DNA from 2 places in the Kitasatospora setae KM-6054 genome. Region 2 is predicted to be linked to the other one. Evidence: riboswitches for the same ligand, from Rfam matches in the RefSeq annotation. Region 2 holds a riboswitch; the other holds the start of a gene.
The links. Region 2 has a riboswitch for cobalamin ahead of KSE_RS24310 (ribonucleoside-diphosphate reductase subunit alpha). Riboswitches for the same ligand answer to the same signal wherever they lie in the genome.
Positions count from the first base shown of each region.

Region 1 (5,209 bases), 860 kb from region 2:
GTCCTCGTCCAGCTGTTCGGCCAGCCAGAGCAGCGCGTAGGGGCGCAGGACGGGCTCCTCGACGGCGGCGCGCACGCCCTGCTCGGCGGTGGAGCCCGCCACCACCCGCAGCGCCTCGAAGGCCAGGCCGCGGACCAGCGCGTCCTCGCCGCGGGCGGCCTCCAGCAGTTCGGCGACCGCGCGGTCGGCCGGCCGGGCCGCGACCCAGGCCCGGAACTCGGCGCGGGCCGGGCCCGGGCTGTAGTCGGCGCAGGCGCTGAGCAGCTCGGCGGCGCTCTGCTCGATGTGGCCGGCGGCGGTCTGCGCGACGGTGCAGATCTCCTCCAGCTTGGCCCGGACGGCCCAGTGGCCGAGCGGGGAGAGCTCGGCGGCCTCGTCGCGGCGGCCGAGCGCGCCGACGGCGGCCAGGCCGTCGAGCATCCAGTCAAGGACGGCGGCGACGTCGGCGGGCGAGTGCGGGGTGTCGATCTGCGGTTCGCGGCAGGTGCCGCGGACGGCGGAGACCGCGAACGCGGCGTGCGGGACGGGCGACAGCGGGAAGGTGCCGGAGCTGGGGCCGAGGCGGCGCTCGTCGAGGCCTCGGCGGAGCAGTTCGAGCAGTTCGCTGTCGGCGACCGGGCCGTCCACCAGGTGCAGGAAGGACAGCAGCTGGGGGGCCTGGTCGACGGCCTGGCCGGCCAGCTGGGCGAAGACGCCGCGCAGCGCGGCGGGCGGGACGGGGGCGAGCAGCGTCCAGGCGTCGAACAACGCGGACCAGCCGCGGATCACCGCCTCGTCGTCGTGCTCCCAGGCGTGCAGCCGCCAGCCCGGCCCGGCCCCGCCGTCGCGGAGCTCGACCAGGCCGACCAGCAGGGCCTGGCCCCAGGAGTTGGCGGCGGCGCCGACGGTCATCGCGAGGGCCCGGCCGGCGGCGCGGGCGTCCTCGGGGAGGAGCTCGCCGCGCTTGTCGACCTCGGACAGCTCGCCCGCCCAGCGGGCGACCCGCACGGCGTCGGCGAGCATCCGGCGGGCCAGCGGGGCGAGCTCGGAGGGCGCCGGGAAGCCGTCGGGGACGGGCACCCGGCCGCGTCCAGGCTTCGCGGGGACCCGGCGGCGGGGGGCGGCGGCGGGGGGGGTGCCCTCCACACGACCGACGGCCGCCGTTCCGGGCAGACGGGTCACCGTCGCACCGGTGCGGTGGGGCGGGTGCGGGGCATCACGGTCGCGCGGGTTCCGAGACGTCACGCCGTGCAGTCTTCCCCTTGTACGGGCCTTCTGTCACATCGACTGTCGACCTGTCTCGGCCCGTTGTCCGAACGCCTCGAACTGCCGGGGGACGAATCGCCGCGAAACGGTACGAAGCACTCCGTTTCTCGACGTGGACATGGCAGGCATGGTGACCACTCCGAGACGGAGACGCGGTACCCGGCGTTCCGGTTCCCGCTGCTCCGCCGCCCGAACCCGCCGTACGGGCCCGATCGCTCAGAGCAGCGGGGTGAGGAAGCGGCGCAGCGCCTCGGTGTACCCGGCCGGGTCGGCGTTCCACAGCGCGGCGTGGCCGGCCCCCGGCACCGGGTGCAGGCTGACCAGGTCGTCCCGGCCGTCGGCGAGGCGCCGGGCGGCGCTCCACGGCGCGACCGGGTCGTCCGGGCTCTGCAGCAGCAGGGCGGGGGCGGGAAGGTCGGCGCCGGAGGCGATCCGGGCGAAGTCGGCCAGGTCGACGCCGGTGCGGCCCTCGGCGGCGAGCGCGCCCAGTTCGCCCAGCGCCGGGGAGGACCAGGCCCGGCCGGTCTCCCGGCGGACCGTCTCGGTCCAGTCCAGCACCGGGGAGTCCAGCACCACCCCGGCGATCCGGTCCCGCCAGGTGGAGCGGGCGGCCGTGTGCAGGGCGATGGTCGCGCCGACCGACCAGCCGTACAGCACCACCTGCCCGGCGCCCTGGGCCAGCGCGTACCGGATCGCCACGTCGACGTCCTGCCACTCGGTCTCGCCGAAGTGGCCCAGGCCGTCGGGCGAGGCGGGCGCGCCCCGGTCGCCGCGGTAGCTGACGGCCAGCGCGGGCAGCCGCAGCGCGTGCAGCAGCGGCAGCACCGGCAGGCACTGCTCGCGGTCGGTGCCGGGGCCGTGCACCAGCAGCACCCAGGTGCCGCGGGCGCCCGCGGTGCGCCAGGCCGGCAGGTTGCCGAGGTCGGCGGCGACCGCGACGTCCGTGTAGTCCAGGCCGAGCGCGGTGCGCGGGTCGCCGCGCAGCACCCGCGCGGTGACCTCGACCGCGGTGCCGACCGCGAGGGTGCCGCCGTCGGCCCGCTCCAGCCGCCGGGTGACCCGGCCGCCGGACTCGTCGAGCACCGCGCCGACCACGGCGTGCCCGCCGCCGGGCCACTCCAGCGCGTACGTGCCGCGCCGGCGGGTCTCCGGCGTCGCGGTCAGCACCACCCGCCCCGGCCCGAGCGCGACCACCTCGACCGGCACCGGCGCCGACAGCACCTGCCCCCCGGCCCCGGGCCGCACCACCCGGTCCGACACCTTCCGGCCCAGCAGCAGGAACGCCGCCGTCCCGGTCCCTACTGCGGCGGCCGCGACGGCGGCTGCGGTTCCCCAACGCATGGCGGTCTCCCGGGTGCTGGCGGTGCTGTGCCTCCCAGTGCACCTGCCCCGGAGCCGGACGGCCATTCGGGGCCGCGATGCGGGTGACGGGCGACGGCGGCGCGGGGGCCGGGGGCGGGGGCCGGGGCGAGGGAGGGGACGAAGCGGGATGGCGACGGTGTGTGACCAAACGCTCCGTCGGGTCGGTTGACTGCCGCGAAGCGGGCGTGGTGGGATCTTCGGGCCAAACGGAGGCAAGCAGAGGAAGCCGGTGCGAGTCCGGCGCGGTCCCGCCACTGTGACCGGACACCCCGCGCGGGGGTGGCCGGAAGTCAGGAGACTCTGGCCTCCGTTCCGTCGATCCAGGGCGCGGACCCTGAGTGAGGACACGACGCCATGCGGGCTGCCCCGTACCTGGTGGGCGCGGTCGCGGGATATCTCGCGGACGCCCGGTTCGGAGACCCCCGGCGCGGACACCCCGTCGCCCTGTTCGGCGCCGCCGCGGGCCGGTTGGAGCGCCGGCTGTGGCGTGACCACCGGGGGGCGGGGGCGCTGCACGCGGCGCTCGCGGTCGGCGCGGTCGCGGGCGGGGCGGTGCTGGCCGGCCGGGCGGTGCGGCGTTCGCCGCTGGCCGGGGGGGCGCTGGCGGCCGGGGCGGTGTTCACCGTGCTCGGCGGGACGTCGCTGACCCGGGAGGCGGCCGCGATCGGCCGTTCGCTGGCGGACGGCGACCTGTCGGCGGCCCGGGAGCGGCTGCCGCACCTGTGCGGGCGCGACCCGTCCGGCCTGGACGAGGCGCAGGTGGCGCGGGCGGTGGTCGAGTCGGTCGCCGAGAACACCGCGGACGCGGTGGTGAACGCCCTGGTGTGGGGCGGTGTCGCGGGCGTGCCGGGGCTGTTGGCGTTCCGGGCGGTGAACACGCTGGACGCGATGGTGGGGCACAAGTCGGCCCGCTACCGGCGGTTCGGCTGGGCGTCGGCCCGGCTGGACGACGTCGCGGGGTGGCCGGGCGCCCGGCTGACCGCGCTGCTGACGGTCGCCGCGTCCGGCGCCCCGACCCGCGCCTGGCGGGTCTGGCGGCGGGACGGCTCCGCGCACCCGAGCCCGAACGCGGGCCAGGCGGAGGCCGCGTTCGCGGGCGCGCTGGGCGTGCGGCTGGGCGGGACGCTGCGCTACGGCGAGCGGGTCGAGCACCGGCCGGTGCTGGGCGCGGAACTGCCGCCGGTCGGCGCGGCCGACATCGCCCGGGCCTGCCGGCTGTCGCGCCGGGTCGGCGCGCTCGCGCTGGCGACGACGCTCACCGCCCGGGCGCTGGGCGGGCGGGCGCTGGGCGGGCGGGTACGGCGCGGGTGAGCCCGCTGTCGCGACCGCCCCGCCCCGGGCGGGCCTCCGGCCTGCCCGCTCCTCTTCTCCTCCTCCCGCTCCGCTTCCTCGAAGGAGTTCTGCCGTGAACGGCGCGCTGTTGGTGGCCGGTACGACCTCGGACGCGGGGAAGAGCGTGGTGACGGCGGGCATCTGCCGCTGGCTGGCCCGGCAGGGGGTGCGGGTGGCGCCGTTCAAGGCGCAGAACATGTCGTTGAACTCGTTCGTGACGGCCGACGGGGCGGAGATCGGGCGGGCGCAGGCGATGCAGGCGCAGGCGGCGGGGGTGGCGCCGGAGGCGGCGATGAACCCGGTGCTGCTGAAGCCGGGCGCGGACGGGCGCAGCCAGGTGGTGCTGCTGGGCCGGGCGGTCGCGGAGGTCGGGGCGCTGGACTACCGGGACCGCAAGCCGGTGCTGCTGGAGCGGGCGCTGGAGTGCCTGGCGGACCTGCGGTCGCGGTTCGACGTGGTGGTGTGCGAGGGCGCGGGCTCCCCGGCGGAGATCAACCTGCGGGACCGGGACATCGCCAACATGGGCCTGGCGTCGGCGGCCCGGCTGCCGGTCGTGGTGGTGGGCGACATCGACCGGGGCGGGGTGTTCGCGTCGATGTTCGGGACGCTGGCGCTGCTGTCGCCGGACGACCAGTCGCTGGTCGCCGGGTGGTTCGTCAACAAGTTCCGCGGCGACGCCCGGCTGCTGGCGCCGGGCCTGGAGATGCTGCGCGGGCTGACGGGCCGTCCGGTGCTGGGGACGTTCCCGATGCTGCCGGGCCTGTGGCTGGACGCGGAGGACTCGCTCGACCTGGCCTCGGTGGCGGCCCGCCCGTCGGCGGGCGGGCCGGTGGGGGCGCAGGTGCTGCGGGTCGCGGTGGTGCGGCTGCCGCGGCTGTCGAACTTCACGGACGTGGACGCGCTGGCGCAGGAGCCGGGCGTGCTGGTGCGCTGGGCGACCCGCCCGGAGGAGCTGGCGGACGCCGACCTGGTGGTGCTGCCGGGCACCCGGGCCACCGTCGCGGACCTGGCCTGGCTGCGGGCGCGGGGCCTGGCGGAGCCGCTGGCGGCGCGGGTCGCGGCGGGGCTGCCGGTGCTGGGGGTGTGCGGCGGCTACCAGATGCTGGGCCGGGAGATCGTGGACGCGGTGGAGTCGAAGTCGTCCGGCCCGGTGGCGGGCCTGGGGCTGCTGCCGACCCGGGTGGTGTTCGGCGCCGAGAAGGTGCTGGCCCGGCCGGCGGGCGTGGCGCTGGGCGAGCGGGTCGAGGGCTACGAGATCCACCACGGGGTG
Region 1 covers NC_016109.1:6,305,076-6,310,284, reverse strand. The annotation lists gene KSE_RS27915 (hypothetical protein) at 1-1,059, opposite strand, end outside; gene KSE_RS27910 (alpha/beta hydrolase family protein) at 1,462-2,586, opposite strand; cobalamin riboswitch at 2,801-2,930, shown strand; gene KSE_RS27905 (cobalamin biosynthesis protein) at 2,962-3,918, shown strand; gene KSE_RS27900 (cobyric acid synthase) at 4,013-5,209, shown strand, end outside.
Region 1: another riboswitch for cobalamin. It lies ahead of KSE_RS27905 (cobalamin biosynthesis protein); the one in region 2 lies ahead of KSE_RS24310 (ribonucleoside-diphosphate reductase subunit alpha).

Region 2 (5,209 bases):
CAACGTGGAGTTCCGGCAGGCGGACGCCAGCGGGGCGCTCGCCGTCCCGATCACCTGCCGGGACGCCGACATCCCGCTCTCCCTGCACGGCCAGGACCAGGCCCGCGACCTGGGCCGCTGGTGGGCCGAACGGCCGCCCGCCGACCGGCCGCGCTCGGTCTGGTGCTCGCCGTACGTGCGCACCGCCGAGACCGCCCGGATCGCGCTCGCCCAGGCGTCCGGCCTCGGCGCCGTCCCGGTCGGCCTGGCGGTGCGCTACGACGAGCGGCTGCGCGACCGCGAGCTGGGCGTGCTGGAGATGCTCACCAAGGCCGCGATCGAGCGCGACCACCCCGCCGAGGCGGCCCGCCGGCGGCGGATGGGCGAGCTGTACTACCGGCCGCCGGGCGGCGAGTCCTGGCTGGACGTGGCGCTGCGGGTCCGCGGCCTGCTGCGCGACCTGGGCGAGGAGGAGGCGGGCCGGCCGGTGCTGGTGGTCGCGCACGACTGCACGGTGCTGATGCTGCGGCACGTGCTGGACCGGCTCACCGAGGACGAGCTGCTGGCGCTGGACCCGGTGGCGAACTGCTCGGCCAGCGTCTGGCGGGCCGACGGGGGGCGGCTGCGCCCGTCCAGCTGGAACCAGACCGGCCACCTGACGTCCTGAGCCCTGCCCGTCCTGCCGCCCTGCCTGTCCTGCCGCCCTGCCTGTCCTGCCGCCCTGCCTGTCCTGCCGCCCTGCCCGCCCTGCCGCCCTGAGCCCGGGCCCCCGCTACGCCCCGGCGGCCCGTCCCGGGCCGCCGAACGCCCGCCGGTAGGCCAGCGGGGTGGTGCCGAGCCGGCGGCCGAAGTGGTGCCGGAGCGCGGCGGCGTTGCCGAAGCCGCAGCGGGCGGCGACCGCGTCGACGCTCTCGCCGGTGGACTCCAGCAGGTGCTGGGCGAACAGCACCCGCTGGCCGGTGAGCCAGCGGTGCGGGGTGGTGCCGGTCTCCTGCCGGAAGCGGCGGGCGAAGGTCCGGGGCGACATGTGGGCGAGCCGGGCGAGCTGGTCGACGCCGGTCTCCCGGTCGAGGTGGCGGCGCATCCACTCCAGCACGGCGGTCAGCGCGTCGCCCTCGCACTCGGGCAGCGGCCGGTTGATGAACTGGGCCTGGCCGCCGTCCCGGTGCGGGGCGACGACCATCCGGCGGGCGATCGCCCGGGCCACCTCGGCGCCCTGGACCTTGCGGACCAGGTGCAGGCAGGCGTCGATGCCGGCGGCGGTGCCGGCCGAGGTGATCACCGGGTCGTCGTCGACGTACAGCACGTCGGGTTCGACGGTGGTCAGCGGGAAGCGCTCGGCCATCAGCTCGGCGTACTGCCAGTGGGTGGTGCAGCGCCGGCCGTCGAGCAGGCCGGCGGCGCCGAGCAGGAAGCTGCCGGAGCAGATCGACAGCAGGTGGGCGCCGCGGTCGTGGGCGGCCCGCAGCGCGGCGAGCAGCGGTTCGGGGTAGTGGGCGCGGATGCCGGTGGCGGTGGCGATGACCAGGTCGGCGTCGGCGAGCCGCTCGGGCCCGTGCGGGACGTCGACGGTGAAGCCGGCGTGGGTGCGCATCGGCCCCGGCCGGTCGCCGACCAGGGCGAAGTCGTAGACCGGCAGGCCGGAGGCGCTCCGGTCGAGGCCGAACACCTCGCAGGCCACGCCCAGTTCGAAGGGGTGGATCTCTTCGAGGACCACCACGGCGACGTTGTCGAGCTTCCGCATCGGTCCAGGATGGCAGTGGCAGGATTTCGTGGCAATGGTGCGTTCCTGCCACTCGTCGGCCGGGGGCCGGGGGCGGAGAGTGGAGGCATGACCACCGCACTCGCCCTGCTGGGCCTCCTCGGCGGTTTCGGCCTCATCGGCGCCCTGGTCGGCCGCGACCTGGAGCGCCACGGCCGGACCGGCCGCGACACCGTCCACCGCCCGACCGGCTACCCCTTCGACCCGGACCTGGCCGACCCGCGCCGCCGCCGGTCCGGCACACTGTCCGGATGCAGCCTCCGATCGTCCGCCGCGCCCTCGTCCACGACCTCGCCGGTGCCGGGGAGGTCAGCGTCGCGGCCTTCGTCGGCGACGGCCACACCCGTCCCGACTCGCCGTACGTCGAGCTCCTCCGCGACGCCGCCCGGCGCGACCGGGAGGCCGAGCTCCTGGTCGCCGTCGACGGTTCCGGAGCCGTGCTCGGCTGCGTGACCTTCGCGCCCGGCGGCACCCCGTGGGCGGACACCGCCGGGCCCGGCGAGGGCGAGATACGGATGCTCGCGGTCGGGCCGGCGGCCCGCGGCCGGGGCGTCGGCCGGGCCCTGGTGGAGGCGTCGATCGCCCGCAGCCGGGAACTCGGGCTGGGCGGGATGGCGTTCTCCACCCGTCCGGCGATGACCGCCGCGCACCGGATCTACGAGGCCCTGGGCTTCGTCCGGACGCCCGAGCGGGACTGGTCGCCGGTGCCCGGCACCGACCTGATGGTCTACACGATGCGGTTCTGAGGCGGTTCCGAGGCGGCTCCGGCGCCGTTTTCGTTGTCTACGCGCGGCGCCACCGCCGCGACACGCGCTACTACATCTGGTGCTTCCAGATCCAGCCACCACAACATGTATGCTCACTCTCGCTGTCGACGCAGGGGAACCCGGTGAAAGTCCGGGGCTGCCCCGCAACGGTGAGCGGGCTGTAGCGACGCCCGCGCAGTCCGAGGACCTGCCGACGGTGTGCGACACGGCATCCCCGCAGACGCCTTGTGCAGCACAGCTTTGCCGTCCGGTCTCGCGGGCGGACCGGGGGTGGGTCTTCGCGCGCCGGAACGCGTTCTCGTTCCCCCGTGCCGCCTTCCCCTGGCCGCGTGCGGTCCCGGACACCCCGAGCCACGTCCGCCGCCGCCACAGGAGAGAGTGCGCCTTGACCGTCGCCGCCTCAGTCACCCTGCCGTCCCAGGGATCCGCCGACGCCTTCACCGACCCCGGTGCGGCGTTGCTCCGGCTGCTCACCGACCGCAGCACCGACCTCCCCCAGGTGGACCCCGGCCACGTCGCCGCCGCCGCCCTGCGCGGCCGGCACGCCGGTTCGGACTTCGCCGAGCTCCGCGGGCTGGCCGTCGAGGCCGCCGCGTCGATGATCGCCGAGGACCCGCAGTACTCGAAGCTGGCCGCCCGCCTGCTGGCGCTGGAGATCCGCGACGAGGCCGCCACCCAGCAGGTCACCTCGTTCTCCTCCTCGGTGGCCGTGGGCCACGCCGAGGGCCTGATCGGCGACGCGACCGCCGCCTTCGTGGCCGCGCACGCCGACCTGTTCGACTCGCTGGTGGACGAGGCGGGCGACGACCGCTTCGAGTACTTCGGCCTGCGCACCGTGCAGTCCCGCTACCTGCTGCGCCACCCGATCACCCGCAAGGTGGTCGAGACCCCGCAGCACTTCCTGCTCCGGGTGGCGGCGGGCCTGGCGGTCGGCACCTCCGAGGAGTCGGTGCGCGAGGTCGCCGAGCTGTACACCCTGATGAGCCGGCTGGAGTACCTGACCAGCTCGCCGACGCTGTTCAACTCCGGCACCCGGCACCCGCAGATGTCCTCCTGCTACCTGCTGGACTCGCCGCTGGACAACCTGGACTCGATCTACAACCGGTACGCGCAGATCGCCCGGCTGTCCAAGCACGCCGGCGGCATCGGCCTGTCCTACTCGCGGATCCGCTCGCGCGGCTCGCTGATCCGCGGCACCAACGGCCAGTCGAACGGCATCGTCCCGTTCCTGCGCACCCTGGACTCCTCCGTGGCGGCGGTCAACCAGGGCGGTCGGCGCAAGGGCGCGGCCTGCGTGTACCTGGAGACCTGGCACGCCGACATCGAGGAGTTCCTGGAGCTCCGCGACAACACCGGCGAGGAGGCCCGGCGCACCCACAACCTGAACCTGGCGCACTGGATCCCGGACGAGTTCATGCGCCGGGTGAACGCCAACGCCGACTGGTCGCTGTTCTCCCCGGCGGACGTGCCGGAGCTGGTCGACCTGTGGGGCGCCGACTTCGACGAGGCGTACGTGAAGGCCGAGCTGGCGGGCAAGGCCGTGCGCACCATCCCCGCGCAGACCCTGTACGCCCGGATGATGCGCACCCTGGCGCAGACCGGCAACGGCTGGATGACCTTCAAGGACGCCTCCAACCGGGCCGCCAACCAGACCGCGCTGCCGGGCCGCACGGTGCACTCCTCGAACCTGTGCACCGAGATCCTGGAGGTCACCGACGACTCCGAGACCGCGGTCTGCAACCTCGGCTCGGTCAACCTGGGCGCGCACGTCGCCCCCGGCGCCACCGCCGCCGACCTGCTGAACGCGATGGACTGGGACCGCCTGGACGCCACCGTCCGCACCGCGGTGACCTTCCTCGACCGCGTGATCGACATCAACTTCTACCCGACCACCGAGGCCGGGACGTCCAACTCCCGCTGGCGCCCGGTCGGCCTGGGCGTGATGGGCCTGCAGGACGTCTTCTTCCAGCTGCGGATCGACTTCGACTCCGCCGAGGCGGTCGCCCTCTCCACCCTGATCGCCGAGCGGATCATGCTCACCGCGTACGAGCGCTCCGCCGACCTGGCCGAGCGGTTCGGCCGGCACGAGGCGTACGGCGAGACCCGGGCGGCCCGCGGCCAGCTGCACGTCGACCACTTCGGCGCGGCGAACCCGCAGTGGACCGAGCGCTGGGACGCGCTGCGCGCCCGGATCGCCGAGGTCGGCCTGCGCAACTCGCTGCTGCTGGCGATCGCCCCGACCGCGACCATCGCGTCCATCGCCGGCGTGTACGAGTGCATCGAGCCGCAGGTCTCCAACCTGTTCAAGCGCGAGACCCTCTCCGGCGAGTTCCTCCAGGTCAACCCGTACCTGGTGCGCGAGCTCAAGGAGCTCGGCGTCTGGGACCAGCAGACCCGGGACGCGCTGCGCGACGCCAACGGCTCCATCCAGGAGTTCAACTGGCTGCCGCAGGAGGTCCGTTCGCTGTACCGCACGGCGTGGGAGCTGCCGCAGCGGGCGCTGATCGACCTGGCCGCCGCGCGCCAGCCCTACATCGACCAGAGCCAGTCGCTGAACCTGTTCATGGCGGCGCCGACCATCGGCAAGCTCTCCTCGATGTACTCGTACGCCTGGAAGGTCGGTCTGAAGACCACCTACTACCTGCGCTCCCGCCCGGCGACCCGGATCGCCCAGGCCGCGCCCGGCGCCGCCCGCACCGCC
Region 2 covers NC_016109.1:5,449,574-5,454,782, reverse strand. The annotation lists gene KSE_RS24325 (histidine phosphatase family protein) at 1-646, shown strand, start outside; gene KSE_RS24320 (helix-turn-helix domain-containing protein) at 752-1,723, opposite strand; gene KSE_RS24315 (GNAT family N-acetyltransferase) at 1,993-2,487, shown strand; cobalamin riboswitch at 2,591-2,717, shown strand; gene KSE_RS24310 (ribonucleoside-diphosphate reductase subunit alpha) at 2,894-5,209, shown strand, end outside.